4 regions of the Bacillus aquiflavi genome follow, and region 3 is predicted to be linked to each of the others. Evidence: riboswitches for the same ligand, from Rfam matches in the RefSeq annotation. Region 3 holds a riboswitch; each other region holds the start of a gene.
What was found. Region 3 has a riboswitch for thiamine pyrophosphate ahead of K6959_RS06435 (hypothetical protein). Riboswitches for the same ligand answer to the same signal wherever they lie in the genome.
Positions count from the first base shown of each region.

Region 1: linked by a shared signal. The riboswitch ahead of K6959_RS08860 (ABC transporter ATP-binding protein) and the one ahead of K6959_RS06435 (hypothetical protein) in region 3 are both predicted to bind thiamine pyrophosphate.
Region 2: linked by a shared signal. The riboswitch ahead of thiW (energy coupling factor transporter S component ThiW) and the one ahead of K6959_RS06435 (hypothetical protein) in region 3 are both predicted to bind thiamine pyrophosphate.
Region 4: linked by a shared signal. The riboswitch ahead of thiT (energy-coupled thiamine transporter ThiT) and the one ahead of K6959_RS06435 (hypothetical protein) in region 3 are both predicted to bind thiamine pyrophosphate.

Region 1 covers NZ_CP082780.1:1,859,448-1,863,185, forward strand. The annotation lists gene K6959_RS08845 (peroxiredoxin family protein) at 1-156, opposite strand, end outside; gene K6959_RS08850 (hypothetical protein) at 333-1,103, opposite strand; gene K6959_RS08855 (YdcF family protein) at 1,197-1,757, shown strand; TPP riboswitch at 1,828-1,930, shown strand; gene K6959_RS08860 (ABC transporter ATP-binding protein) at 2,132-2,872, shown strand; gene K6959_RS08865 (ABC transporter permease) at 2,865-3,638, shown strand.
Region 2 covers NZ_CP082780.1:1,596,862-1,600,599, forward strand. The annotation lists gene K6959_RS07890 (ABC transporter ATP-binding protein) at 1-3, shown strand, start outside; gene K6959_RS07895 (glycerol-3-phosphate dehydrogenase/oxidase) at 265-1,929, shown strand; TPP riboswitch at 1,992-2,104, shown strand; gene thiW (energy coupling factor transporter S component ThiW) at 2,191-2,697, shown strand; gene thiD (bifunctional hydroxymethylpyrimidine kinase/phosphomethylpyrimidine kinase) at 2,694-3,497, shown strand; gene thiM (hydroxyethylthiazole kinase) at 3,527-3,738, shown strand, end outside.
Region 3 covers NZ_CP082780.1:1,285,416-1,289,153, forward strand. The annotation lists gene K6959_RS06415 (MoeB/ThiF family adenylyltransferase) at 1-640, opposite strand, end outside; gene K6959_RS06420 (thiazole synthase) at 640-1,404, opposite strand; gene thiS (sulfur carrier protein ThiS) at 1,406-1,609, opposite strand; gene K6959_RS06430 (thiamine phosphate synthase) at 1,665-2,123, opposite strand; gene K6959_RS06435 (hypothetical protein) at 2,111-2,326, opposite strand; TPP riboswitch at 2,441-2,550, opposite strand; gene K6959_RS06440 (hypothetical protein) at 2,715-2,927, opposite strand; gene K6959_RS06445 (SepA family multidrug efflux transporter) at 3,295-3,738, shown strand, end outside.
Region 4 covers NZ_CP082780.1:623,126-626,863, forward strand. The annotation lists gene K6959_RS03220 (heavy metal translocating P-type ATPase) at 1-228, shown strand, start outside; gene K6959_RS03225 (histidine kinase N-terminal domain-containing protein) at 466-1,599, opposite strand; TPP riboswitch at 2,029-2,136, shown strand; gene thiT (energy-coupled thiamine transporter ThiT) at 2,268-2,846, shown strand; gene K6959_RS03235 (transglycosylase domain-containing protein) at 3,058-3,738, shown strand, end outside.

The DNA.
Region 1 (3,738 bases), 570 kb from region 3:
TTCTAAGCCGATCGGCAGCTCACTCGGATTTTTTGCTTTTTCATATTTTTCATGCTCATTAATCTTAACAGCTATTCCTTTCTCTTTTAAAATAGTTTTATCAATAACAAACAAAACCGCGATTAAAATAGCTGCACCGATGAGAAACTTTTTCATAAACGATCATCCTCTTATATTATAATAAGTGCTCTTATACGTAAATAAAAAAAGGGGAAATGTTATCAGCCCATAAATAACTGTTTCTATTCGCTAACTGGAAGTATACCACTTCTCCTCCCTTCATAATTTCCTTTATTTTATCATCTATGATCAATTTCTACATGAACAATGCCTTACATATCATACTGATAAAAATGATTGGCTAAATAACCAAAAATAATGATCTTTTCTTTAGCAGTCGCTTGATGATGAAACGTTAATACAGGTGTATTACTATCTTTGAATCGCTTCCCCCATTCAAGCGGAAGCCAGCCAATTTTTAAATTAGCCAGCTTTTTTTCATTCTTTTTTAAAACAGAAAAATCAGCACACCCACTTTCGTGATTTACTTGATAACATTTTACTCCTTTTTCATCTATCAATGTGCTTGTTTTTTTAAAATAATAGTTCTTCTCCTCGTACATGCCGATTAAGTTATACCTTGCATCATAAAAATAGCTTTCTTTTCTCTTTCTCCTTTTCAAATGATAGATTCCCTTTATCTCTCCCCTCTCGTCATAAAGAGCATATTTTTTACGCTCTTTTATTCCAGTAGTTTTCATTTCTTTTATTTCACCTACTAAAATGCCGTTTTGATGAAAAATAAGAATGTGGAGTGATAAGTCTGGGTTAAAAGTTAATAAAAAATCAGTTCCTGTAAGTAATGACGGTGTTTTCTTGTCGCTCTCTTGCCAACAAACTTGCTTTGCTTTATAGTCATATTGTAAAAATAAAACATAGCTGCCAATACTATAAGTTAGGAATGGAATCGTGAAAAGAAAAGTTTGATAAAAATCGCCGAGTTTGATCGTGAGGATGACTATTAAAATAGCGGGAATAAATGCTGCTAACCCTCCATTTAATGAAGAAACGGCGTTTTGCCGGTAATGTTGTTGAATATTCATAAAGTTCTCCTTGTAAAAAACTTATTAACTGTTCACTGTCCTTACTATATCTATTAACTATTTAAATAAAACATGAATGGGATGTTGAAATATTTGAAAAAGAAGCTTATTTTACTAGTGCTTTTTATCGTAATCATGATGATTTCTTATTTTCACTTACAGATCATGACGACTGCAAGCAAGACGCCGCCGGGGGAAGTTGACTATTTAATTGTGTTAGGAGCAAAGGTGAATGGAGAAGAGATGTCCCCTAGCTTATATAATCGAGCGCAAAAAGCTCTTGAATATTTACAAAATAATTTGGATACAAAAGTCATTTTAACTGGCGGTCAAGGTCCTGACGAAGGGATTGCAGAAGCTGAAGCGCTACGGAGATTTTTTGAAAAGGAAGGGCTCCAAAAAGATCGTATTTTAATTGAGGATCGATCTACCTCTACTTATGAAAATTTATTATTTACAAAAAAGCTGTATGGAATTGAAAAAGCAGTTATTGTCAGTAATGATTTCCATTTATATCGTTCTGTTAAGTTAGCAGAAAAATTGAAAATTGAAGCCTATCCATTAGCCGCAGAAACACCGGCAACGAAAAAAAAAAAAAATATTCATGTATTTAAGAGAATATGCAGCAATCTTGAAAATGTTCATTTTTGGTAAATAGCAACACTACTTCTCTCATCTTTACAATTACTTATATTCTTGTTATGATAATTTCAATCGAATAAACGTGTAACACTAGGGGGGCCGTACTGGCTGAGATTGAACTTTGTTCTAGACCCTTTGAACCTGAACTGGTTAATACCTGCGTAGGGAAGTGGCGATCATCATTAAAATATATCATAACATATTTTAATATAAACCACTCTTTATGCTAAAGAGTGGTTTGTTTTTTTTATTAATCATGTTTCGTTCGAAAAAAGAACAGATTGTGACAAATGTGCTGTGCACCTCACCTGCAACAATTGTCTTCAAGCTGAAAAAGAGAGGTGTTCCTCGTTTAACTAGTTAATTGAAAGACTGAAGGTGGAAAAATGACGCTTTATTTACATAATGTTACTTATGGAATCATTGATAATTCAGGAAATAAAAAAAATATTATTAACAAATTAAATCTCCAAATAGACAAAGGAACGTTTGTTTCATTAATAGGAAAAAGTGGGACTGGAAAAAGCACAATATTTAAATTAATAGCTGGACTTATTAACGCAGAAGAAGGAGAAATATGTGTGAACGGTCATCCAGCCTCGTTGGGATGTGTCGGTTATATGCCTCAGCGTGATCTTTTGTTGCCGTGGAGAACCGTACTTGAAAACTTAATGCTCGTCAGAGAAATTCAAAAGGACTCACTCGTAACAAAAGAAAAAGCGCGAGAATGGCTGGAACGAGTTGGGTTATTAGAGTATGAAAATGCTCTTCCGTCTGAACTTTCGGGCGGTATGAGACAACGAGTTGCTTTTTTGCGAACAGTGTTAACAGGAAAAGAAGTTTTGTTATTGGATGAACCATTCGGTGCTCTTGATGCCTTAACAAAAAGAGAGATGCATTCATGGCTATTATCATTTTGGCAGCAATTAAATAAAACGATTTTCTTTATTACCCATGATTTAGAGGAAGCCGTATTGTTAAGTGATAAAATTATCCTATTACATCCAAATGATCAAGCAGAAGAGTTTAAAGTAGAACTGCCGCGTCCTAGAAATGCTCAAATGATTCATACAGTAGAAATGATAAAATATCGACAAAATTTGGAGAAGCGAATTTCCAATGAATAGATTAAAGACGTTTTTTACCCAATATCGCTTATTTTTTCTTTTTTTTATTACGACTATTTTCATTTGGGAATTAGCAGTTCAACTGGAAAAGGTACCTTCATTTATTATTCCAGCACCATCGGCAATATTACTAATGATCATTGAACATAAACAATCACTGTTTGGCGAACATTTAACCGCTACATTAAAGGAAGTTGCCCTTGGATTTATGATTGCCTTAATCGGCGGATCAAGTCTTGCTGTGGCAATGTTTTTTTCAAAGTCTATTGAGAAAATGCTGTATCCAGTTGTGTTAATATCACAAACGATTCCGATTATCGCCCTCTCTCCTGTGTTCGTCTTATGGTTTGGCTATACCATTTGGAGTAAAGTTGCTGTAACTGTTTTAATTACATTCTTTCCAATTGTCGTAAGCACGTATGATGGACTTAAAAACAGTGATCCAGAATATACCGAATTGTTAAAATCAATGGGCGCAAGTCGTTGGCAATTGTTTACTAAAATACAAATTCCAATGGCATTGCCGTCATTTTTCTCAGGTTTGAAGCTTGCGATTGTTTTTTCAGTTGTTGGCGCCACAATCGGGGAATGGCTTGGGGCAAGTGAGGGACTTGGCTATTACAGTAGAAGAATGTCAGGTAATTTGAATGCAGAAGGTGTGTTTGCTGCTGTCACAATCTTATCGTTTTTAGGGATGAGCTTTTTTTTACTCGTGACGATATTAGAACGGCGAATATTAAAATGGAAGCTAGAAAAGAAAAGGTGATGGTATTTTATGAGACGAAGCTTTTTTATAGGATTCATGATTAGTTGTATCGTATTTATTTTTGCAGGCTGTACGCAAAATAATGAAGAAGGAAAAAAGG
Region 2 (3,738 bases), 310 kb from region 3:
TAATCACTATCATTGTGTTAAAGATTTTTATAAAGGGATGATAAGGATCTTCCAGCATAACTGAAAGGGATAGTCTTAAAATAACATATTGTTTAACAAAGCTATAAAAAAATAAGAAAATCGTTAAAATCTTTTATTACGGCTCTTTTTATGGTAAAATGAATGTAAGTTAATAAAATGGTTGGAGAAACGGAGAGACCACAAGACATTATCGTATTTCGATAGTGTGTTTGTGGTCTCTTTTTTCGATTGGAGGAAATAAACATGGAATTTTCTGCACGAGAACGTAAAGATATTCAAAATGAATTACAAAGTAAAACGTTTGACGTCCTCATTATCGGCGGCGGCATTACAGGTGCTGGTATCGCTTTAGATGCTGTAACACGCGGAATGACAGTGGCACTTGTGGAGATGCAGGATTTTGCAGCTGGGACTTCAAGCCGTTCTACAAAGCTTGTTCATGGGGGACTTCGTTATTTAAAACAGTTTGAGGTGGGGATGGTTGCTGAAGTTGGAAAGGAAAGAGCCATCGTCTATGAAAATGGTCCGCACGTTACGACACCAGAATGGATGCTGTTACCAATCCATAAGGGCGGCACTTTTGGTAAGTTTAGTACATCAATCGGTCTTAAACTATATGACTTTTTAGCAGGTGTGAAAAGCGGTGAGCGCCGACAAATGTTAACTGATGTTGAAACGTTAAATAAAGAAGCGCTTATTAAGAAGCAAGGTTTAAAGGGCGGAGGCTATTATGTTGAGTATCGAACAGATGATGCCCGTCTCACAATCGAAGTATTGAAAAAAGCTGTTGAACAAGGAGCAGTCGCTTTAAATTATTCAAAAGTAACTGAACTAATATATAAAAATAATAAAGTTGCAGGTGCATCAATTGTTGATCAGCAATCTTTTGCGGAGTATGAAATTAATGCGAAAAAAGTCGTCAATGCAGCAGGTCCGTGGGTCGATACCATTCGGGAGAAGGATCAATCAAAAGAGGGAAAAATGTTGCAATTAACGAAGGGAGTTCATTTAGTAATTGATCAATCGCGGTTTCCGCTCAAACAGGCAGTCTACTTTGATACGCCTGACGGACGAATGGTATTTGCAATTCCACGTTCGCAAAAAACCTATGTAGGAACGACAGATACAGTATATGATGAGGATATCGCCCATCCGAATATGACTAGTGAAGATCGAACGTATCTTATTAACGCGATCAATTTTATGTTTCCTGACGTCAACATAACAGAAGAAGATGTTGAATCGAGCTGGGCTGGTGTCCGTCCATTAATTTATGAAAAAGGTAAATCAGCTTCAGAAATATCAAGAAAAGATGAAATTTGGGAATCAGAATCACAACTAATTACAATTGCTGGAGGAAAGCTGACTGGTTATCGGAAAATGGCGGAAACAGTTGTTAATTTGTTAGTGAAAAAATTTGCGGATGAAGAAAACCGTGTCTTTCATCCATGTCAAACAAGATACTTAACTATTTCGGGCGGAGATGTAGGAGGATCCGCCAACTTAAAAAGCTATGTACATGAGCAAATAAACTACGGAATGGAACTCGGTTTAACAAAAATCCAAGCGGCAAATCTTACGCATCTATATGGTTCAAACGTACAAAAAGTATTTAACATCATTCGTTTACGAAAAGAAGAAATGGCTGCATCTCAACTTCCCGTCGAATTATTTGCTAAGCTTACTTATGCAATAGAGGAAGAAATGGCGACAACCCCCGTTGATTTTTTTAATCGTCGAACTGGTGATTTATTGTTTAATATTAAGTTCGTGCACGAATGGAAAGACAATGTCATTTCCTTTATGGAAAAGGAATTAAGCTGGACTCCAGAACGAACAGCTGAATTAACAGCAGAGCTAAATAACGCTTTAAAAGATGCAGTTATACCAGTAGATTTACTTAAATAACAAAGGGAGGTTCTTTTCTTAAAATACTGTTTATGATAAACTAAATACGTTATGAAATATATGAAATGCACTAGGGGTGCCGGAAGAGGCTGGCTGAGATTAAGACCTGAAGAAGTCTTTGACCCTTTAACCTGATCTGGTTTGTACCAGCGGAGGGAAGTGGCTGCGTCTTTAAATTTCACGCAAACCTTCTTACACTGGGGTTTGCGTATTTTATTTTTAATTTTCGCCCTCCTAGTGCAAAGAAAAGGAGGGCTTTATCTGTTTTCAACAAGAAAATTAACGTTAACAGCTATGTTTACAGCAGTAGGGACCATCACAAGCCATTTAGTGTTTATTCCAGTTGGATTTGCAAAAATATTCCCGGTCCAACATTTTTTAAATGTTTTATCTGCTGTAATGCTAGGGCCATTTTATGCTGTATTACAAGCGTCTTCGGTGTCTTTGCTGCGCAACTTGATGGGCACAGGTTCACTATTTGCGTTTCCAGGAAGCATGATTGGGGCGTTTCTTGCGGCAATTGTATATCAGAAAGTGAAGAAGCCAGGTGCCGCCGCAATTGGAGAAGTTGTTGGGACTGGGATTTTCGGTGCAATGATGTCTTTTCCGCTTTCAGCGCTCATACTTGGTCAAGATGTAGCTTTGTTTGGCTTCGTTCCATCATTTTTAGTCAGTTCATTTACAGGGGGAATTTTAGGCTATTGTTTATTAAAGGTTTTAATTAATCATAATGCTTTTGTAACGATAACAGGGAGGTTGGAAAAATGAAAACAGCACTAACAATTGCGGGCTCAGATAGTTCCGGCGGTGCAGGTATTCAAGCAGATTTAAAAACTTTTTCTGCCCATGGTGTTTATGGGATGTCGGTGATTACAGCGATTACCGCACAAAATACGTTAGGTGTTCGTTCTGTTCAAAATATAGATTTAGCGATTATTCGTGATCAAATAGATGCTATTTTTGAAGATATTGACGTTCATAGTGTAAAAATAGGCATGCTATCAAACTCTGAAATAATCAAAACAGTCGCAGAACGATTAACCTACTACAAACCGAACGAGATCGTTCTTGATCCTGTAATGGTGTCGAAAAGCGGAAGTGATTTATTACAGGAAGAAGCTGTTGCGTCACTAGTTCAATATTTATTGCCGATCGCAACGGTGATTACTCCTAACTTACCTGAAGCCGAAAAGCTAACAGGTAAAGCGATTTCAACTGTCGAAGAGATGCGGCAGGCATGTAAAGATTTAAAAAAATCTGGCGTTCAATATGTACTTATTAAAGGAGGACATCTAAAAGGAAAGCCAATCGACCTTCTCTATGATGGGAATGAATTTTTAAGTTTTGAAGCAGAGCGAATCGAAACTAAAAATACACATGGAACAGGCTGTACGTTATCCTCCGCTATTGCTTCTAATCTTGCATTGGGCATGAATATTCACAATGCGGTACAGCAAGCAAAAGAATATATTACAACGGCAATTAAACATAGTCTATCAATTGGGAACGGTCATGGTCCTACACACCATTTTTACCAGTTATATAAAAAAGCAAAAATACACGATTAAAAATCTAATCAAAAAAGAGGACGATCCAAATGAAAAATTCAATCAAGCAGTTATTCGATGATGTTCGTACTAAAAATCCCCTCATTCATCATATTACAAATACGGTCACAATGAACGATTGTGCAAATGTCACTTTAGCAATCGGGGGCTCTCCTGTTATGGCTGACAGTCCTGAAGAAGCACCAGCTATGACTGAACTAGCTCAAGCGCTCGTCATTAATTTTGGAACGATTGCAACGGA
Region 3 (3,738 bases):
TTAATGCTTCCCAGTTGTCAGTTAATATTTTTAAAGCTTCAACCGTTTGATGTGCAGTAATGAGCTGTACAATTGGGCTAATGATCCCACCAGTATCACAGGTTAATCCACTGATCGGCAGCTGTTTCATTAAGCAATGCAAGCATGGGGATTTGTTTGGAATAATTGTATAGCTAATGCCATAACTGCCAACAACCGCACCGTAAATCCAAGGAATATTATATTTTTGTGATGCATCATTAATCATCATTCGAATATCAAAATTGTCTGTTGCATCCATAATTAGATCGATACCTTTTACTAGTTGGATCATTTCAATAGGTGTAACATCGACTATCTTTGCTTTAATTTTTGCTTTACTATTAATAGCTTCTAATCTTTCTTTTGCTGCGATTACTTTAGGGATGCGTTTTTTTGCATCCGCTTCTGTATAGAGTTGCTGCCGTTGCAAATTACTCCACTCAACATAATCGCGATCAACGATCGTTATGTTTTCAACACCTGAACGAGTGAGAATTTCTGCAATACTTGTACCGAGTGCACCTGCGCCAATAATTAATACGTGCTTATGCTTTAATTTTATTTGTCCTTCTTTCCCAATAGGAGAAAATAATATTTGCCTAGAATAACGGTCATCCATTAGATGCTAATTCCTTCTTGCGGACTGCTTGCGGTTGCATAGCGTTTTTTAGGAATCCGACCTGCTTCATAACTAAGACGACCTGCTTGGATTGCAAGCTTCATAGCCATTGCCATTTTAACTGGATGATCTGCACCCGAAACGGCTGTATTTAATAAAACGCCGTCAGCACCAAGCTCCATTGCGAAAGCTGCATCTTTCGCAGAACCAATCCCTGCATCTACAATGACAGGCACATTGGATTGTTCGATAATGAAGCTTAAGTTAAGCGGATTTATAATCCCTTGTCCTGAGCCAATTGGTGATGCCCCTGGCATAATCGCATGCGCCCCTAATTCTTCTAGTCTTTTTGCTAAAACTACATCATCGGATGTATATGGAAGAACGATAAACCCTTCCTTTAATAATTCTTCTGTTGCTTTCAACGTTTCCACTGGATCAGGCAGCAATGTTTTGTCACAACCGATTATTTCTACTTTGACCATATCGCATAGTCCAGAAGCTTTTGCTAGCTTAGTTGTTCGTACAGCTTCCTTGGCTGTTTTTGCTCCTGCAGTGTTTGGCAATAAATGATAGTTGCCAATATCGATTTTTTCTAAAAAGTTTGGTTGTGTCGGCTCAAAAATATTCATCCGTCGGACGGAAAACGTTAAAATTTCTGTTTCTGACACTTCAACAGCTTCCTTTTGGATATCAAAATCCGAATATTTTCCTGTTCCTAAAAGTAAGCGAGAGTGAAATGATTTTTCTCCAATCATTAACATCTTAACCACCTCCTACGAAATGGACCAATTCCAATTTATCTCCATCTCCTACTTCTCTTGTAGAATGGACATCTTTATTTAAAATTTCTCCGTTGTGCTCGACAATAATGACCGGTTTGTCTGTGAAAAAATATTGAATGACTTCAGCAATGGTGTTTACATTTTTCGGTATTTGTATGATTGATCCATTAATGAGCAAATTCATATCTTTCCCTCCTTGGATAGCCGGATATAAAATATCTTAAATTTTTTGGGCAACCTTATATATCAGAGCGATATTCATCACCTCCCTTTCGTAACGCTTCTTTGTAAGCGAACACTTTTTCTAACGGATCATTGGACAATAAAACGCCAGATAATACAGCTATTCCACTTGCGCCGGCTCGGATAATGTTTGGTGTATTTTTCGGTGTAATCCCTCCGATCGCAAGAACAGGGATGTTTGCATGATGAACGACTTTCTTTAATCGTTCTAGTCCTTTAGGTCTTAAACCAGGTTTCGATTGCGTTTCATATACATGGCCGTACAATAAATAATCGGCACCGTCGTTAGAAGCGGAAATAGCCTCCTCTACGGAATGGATAGAATAGCCGAGAGATAAGTTGGGATAAGCATTTTTTACCATAGAGACATTGATACTTTGACGGGTTAATTGAACTGCTTTTGTTTTCATTATGTGTGCCACGGCAACTCGATTGTTAACAATTATTTTTTCCAATGGTACACCTTTAGATTGAAGTAAGCTGATCGCTTTAAATCATTTTTCTTGATCAGTCCACGATTTTTTTCACGAAGATGAAGTGCATCCACATGATCGATTATTTTTTCAGCAATCAACGCTAGCTGTTCGGCTGATTGTTGGCCAGTTGAGATAAGATGAAAGGCTCCGATTTTATTAAGCGGCTTTTGTATACGATCCACCTACAACACCTCCAGTCATTCGTGTGCGCAAGCCTCACACGTTTGATAAATATAAAAAACCACTTTCCATGCATAGGAAAGTGGTTAAGAACGCAGATAAATAGACAGATGAATTGATCCGTTCTATCACTTCCCTTCGTCGGTACTAACCGTTTCAGGTTCTAAGAGTCCCAAAGTCATCACTTTGATCTCAGCCTTTTTAAAAGGCACCCCTAGTGAATTCATAATTTACTTGTTGTATAAATCTTACCATCGATAACATGATTGTCAAGAGTCATTATAGGATAGATTTAAATTTAAGTGGGGTTGTTTTTCACACCTTAATGGATGATAAAATTCTTGTGAAATATTGCCAGGGAATATTTGGAGCAGTTAATCATATATTATTTTATATCACCATAAAAATCCAAAATACAATTGTTTCAGCATCGTTTTTTTTCACACCAGCTTTAATTAATTTAGATTTTATATAAGATTTTGTGGCTTTCTCTGGTTTCTCTAATACTCTCGCAATTTTTCTGCTATTCCTTTTTACAATTACAGAAACTTTTTTACTAAAAGGTTTTAATAGCCAAGATAGAGTATTTCCACCGTGTTTCACTATTTTCCCCAAAGCTTTTAAAGCTTTTAAACCACCGCCTAAAAATCCTGAAGTAGAGGCATCATTATGGACAGTAGATTGATCTTTAGATTTTAACGTAAGTATTTGTTTGGCATTTAGTAAATCGTCATGAAAGTTAGAATTTTCTAGTAAACTTTTTTTGTATAAATCTTTTTCAACATCTGATAAACTATTTGCGCTTGCTTTTTCGGAAAATCCTGGTAAAGTAAATGATATGAATAGTGTAGCGACGAGACTAATAACAAAAGGTTTGAACAGCTTTTTTCTTACTGATGATTGTTTAATTGTAAATCCCTCCTAATATATTAAATTATATCCACCTAATATTTTACATTGGGGGTATTATATGTCAAGTGAATTTAATAAAAAAATTGATAAGTCTGTGATTATAGCGATTTCAATCGTCGTTTTAATGGTTGCAGTCATTACGACAGTCTTTGTTTTAATGCCGTTATTCGGTATGTATGGACTATATAATATACTTGCAAAATTTAATTTTGTTGAAATACAATTTTATGATCGCTTATCGAAAAATGTCGTTTATTTTGGATTTTTGCTTTTCGTCATTTATATCGTTGGAGTTGTTGTTGAGATTTTAATAAAAATTTCTATTAAAATGTTAAAATTTGAGACTACAAAAAAAGTATTAGTAGGGAGCTATGTAGTTCAATTATCTTTGAGTATTACTATTTTTAAAGGGATCGTTGAAAAGAGTTTTTCAAGAATTGATTTATCTTGGAGCGGTACCATTTTAGTATTTACAGTAATATACTTTTTTTTTTATGCCATA
Region 4 (3,738 bases), 660 kb from region 3:
GGCGACGATCTAAAGAAATTACCTTTTATAGTAAAGCTAAGTCGTCAAGCACTTCGTATTATTAAACAAAACATTACCTTTTCATTAAGTATTAAATTACTCGCGCTTCTATTAGTTATACCTGGATGGTTAACGTTATGGATTGCCATTTTTGCCGATATGGGCGCGACATTGATCGTAACCTTAAATGGCTTAAGACTTTTAAATGTAAAAGAAGAAAAATATTAATAAAAAAGATGCTGTTGAGGAAGTCAGCGAAAGCTGACTTCCTCAGACTGTTGACAAACGAACTCATAAATGATGATAGCTCTATTCGCTTCCACCTCTTCAGCACACCTTGATTGGCACGCATTTTCTAACTCCTTTGGAAATCGATTCAATAATCAACTTTCTTTGACAGTATCTTTATATAATCGCCTTTTGAAAACGATTACATTTTCTGTTGTTAACTTCATTTTTATTTTTTTAAGCTAGTTTACCCTCTGCGGCTGGAAGCCTAATGATAAATGCAGTACAGTTTGGTTCTGAAATACAACTTAAGCTCCCTTTATGTTTTTCAATAATTTCGCGGCAAACAAATAATCCTAAACCTGTTCCAAGCTTTTTTGTTGTTACGAACGGTTCAAAAATGGTCGCTAATAAATGACTAGGAATCATCGGTCCATTATTAGCAATGGCGACTAATATTTTCTTTCCTTCAGTAAGTGTAGCTGTAATTTTAATTGTTGGATCGTTACAATTATGACTCAATACATCGATTGCATTAAAAATAATGTTTATAAAGACTTGTCTAAATTCATCGGCATAGCCAAACAAGTATAGGTTCTCTTCAATTTCTTTCATGACTTTTACCTTGCCATCTAATATGCTTGGATAAAGAAAAATTAACACTTCTTCAAGCATTTCATTTAGGGAAAATACTGTTTTTTCTTTACCGATTAGTTCTTTTTTGGAAAGAAGAAGAAACTGTGAAATACGAAAATTTAATTGATCAAGCTCATTTGAAATAATGTTTAAGTAATTCATATCAGGATGTTCGGCTCTGAGTAATTGAATAAATCCTTGTACAGATGTAAGCGGGTTGCGAAACTCATGAATAAAGCTTGAAGTCATTTGACCAAGGAGTGTTAACCGGTCTTTATGAGTCGAATCAATATAATTTGTCTTCTCTTCAATAATTTTTTTTTTTGCATCTGTATATTGAGTAACAGTATATATAAAAAATTGATCAAATAAGTAATTCATTCTCTTTAAAGCTGCTCTAATTTCAGCTAAGCTTAAATTAGAATCGTTTAAAAGCTCCAGTAATATTGATCTCGCAAGATTAACAGTAAAGGCACATTCTCCTACATTCATGTTTGTTGTCACATAATTTTCTGCAACGCGACGGGCTAGACTTTTAAGCTTTTTTTCAAGCTCATCGTTAGAGTAATAATAGCTTTCTAACAAAATATAATACATTTTCTTACCGTTTTCGATCACCGTTTTGCTAAATGGAGGATCATAGCGCACTAAAACTTTTTGTTCCCAACCGCTAATCAGTTCTTCTCCTTTTTCTTTTAAAAAATCAAATAGCTTTTCCTTCGTAGCAACTGTCATGTTTTTCCCTGGTTACGTAAAACATAAAACAAACAGAGGAAAGCTGAAGTATATGTGAAATATAATGAAAAATTGAATAAGTGAAACTTTCCCACATTAATAATCGTCTTATGTTTTAAAACCAGTTTGCACCTCCTTTATCGTAAAATTTGCTCAATCAACTGTCATCTAAGAGGAATTTTAAAGGGTTCAATGTTAAATCGACATGGCTAGTTACATCAAAATAAAAATAAAAAAATATTTTAGTATAAATATGTTTGTCACTGTATGTTAATTAATATATATTCTAATATTATATAATTCTCGTTATTTTGAAAAAATCCTTTAAAAAATATGCGAAAATATTGAATTTTCATATTAGTCTTTTGTCCAGTTTTCCTTGTCAACATGAGAAAAAAGTAGTATATTCGTATCAATAGCCAAATTACATATTTCCACAGGGGGAGCTGCTAAAAAGCGGCTGAGAGTGAATGAATGAGTTCTGACCCTATGAACCTGTTAGTTAATGCTAGCGTAGGGATGTGGTTTTGATGGATAAAAAAGCAATGTTGGACCATCTCATACCGTCCTTCATTGCTTTTTTGCTTTTTTATTTAGTCTGCAAAAGTCCATTAAAACAATTTACCCTCTTGACGCATTGTCTACAAAACAAAAAAGTAAAGGGGAAAATGGATGTGAAACAAAGACAAACAATATTTTTAGTAGAAATAGCTGTTTTTACAGCACTAGCTTATTTGCTAGATTTATTATCTGGCTTTATTTTTTCGCGAATATGGCCGCAAGGGGGATCTGTTTCAATTGCTATGGTCCCTATATTTTTGATGGCCTTTCGCTGGGGGATAAAGGGAGGTATGTTAACAGGTTTATTGCTAGGCTTGCTGCAAGTCGTACTTGGCTGGTCACATATATACACTCCCGTACAAGGCTTTATTGATTACTTTGTTGCTTTTACTGTTGTCGGTGCAGCAGGAATTTTTGCTTCACAAGTAAAGAATGCGCTTAATAATCAAAAAAGAGTTAAATGGATTGTTTTTGTAACAATGGGCACATTTATTGGAAGTGCACTTCGTTTTCTTGCTCATTTTTTTACTGGTATCGTCTTTTTCGGTGCGTATGCGCCAAAAGGTCAACCGGTTGCACTTTACTCACTCATTTATAACGGTACATACATGCTGCCAAGCTTTATTTTAAGTGCAATTATTGTCATTCTTATTATATCAACAGCACCAAAAAAAATAATAAATTAAAGGCTTTTTGTTACTAGTTACAAACGCCTAATTGGAATACTTTACAATGTTGTTTTATTCGTTTATTTTGCTTTAAATCATCGTCATACGGGTATTAGAATCCAGGAAGGAGAATTATTTCTTTCCTGGATTTTTAATGTTGGTGTATTTTTATTCAATTTCAATTAAAATATTAATTAAGAAGCTAATCTTTCGAAGGTAGGGAAATTCAATGCTTCAAACATTAAGAGAAAACATCCGAAAGCCCTATTTCAAAAAAATGATGTTATTACTAATATTAATGGTGATTTTAAGTTTTCTGCTATTTTATAGCTATTTTTATCATAAAGCTGATATTAGTACGTTAGACGCTGGCTTTGCGCAGGCAACAGTGATCTATGACCGAAACGGTGAAATCGCTAGTAAAATATCAGCTAATAAAACTGAAGGTATATCAATTAAACAAATGCCAAAACATTTGCAAGATGCAGTTATTGCTATCGAAGATCATCGTTTTTATGAACATCACGGAATTGACTATCGCGGGATGACTAGAGCATTTTTTCAAAATATGAAAGAGGGAGAAATTGTTCAAGGCGGAAGTACAATTACACAGCAGTTAACTAAAAATGCGTTACTATCACCTGAAAAAACATATAAACGAAAAATAGAAGAGTTATTTCTCGCTAAAAAAATTGAAAAAGTGTATACAAAAGAGCAAATATTAGAAATGTATTTAAATAAAATCTATTTTGGTGAAGGCGCTTGGGGAATAAAACGGGCTGGAATGAAATATTTTGGAAAAGACGTGAACCAATTAACTATTAGTGAAGCGGCATTGCTTGCAGGATTAATAAAAGCTCCATCTAACCTTTCACCTTATAAAAATATTGATAAAGCGAGAGAAAGAAGA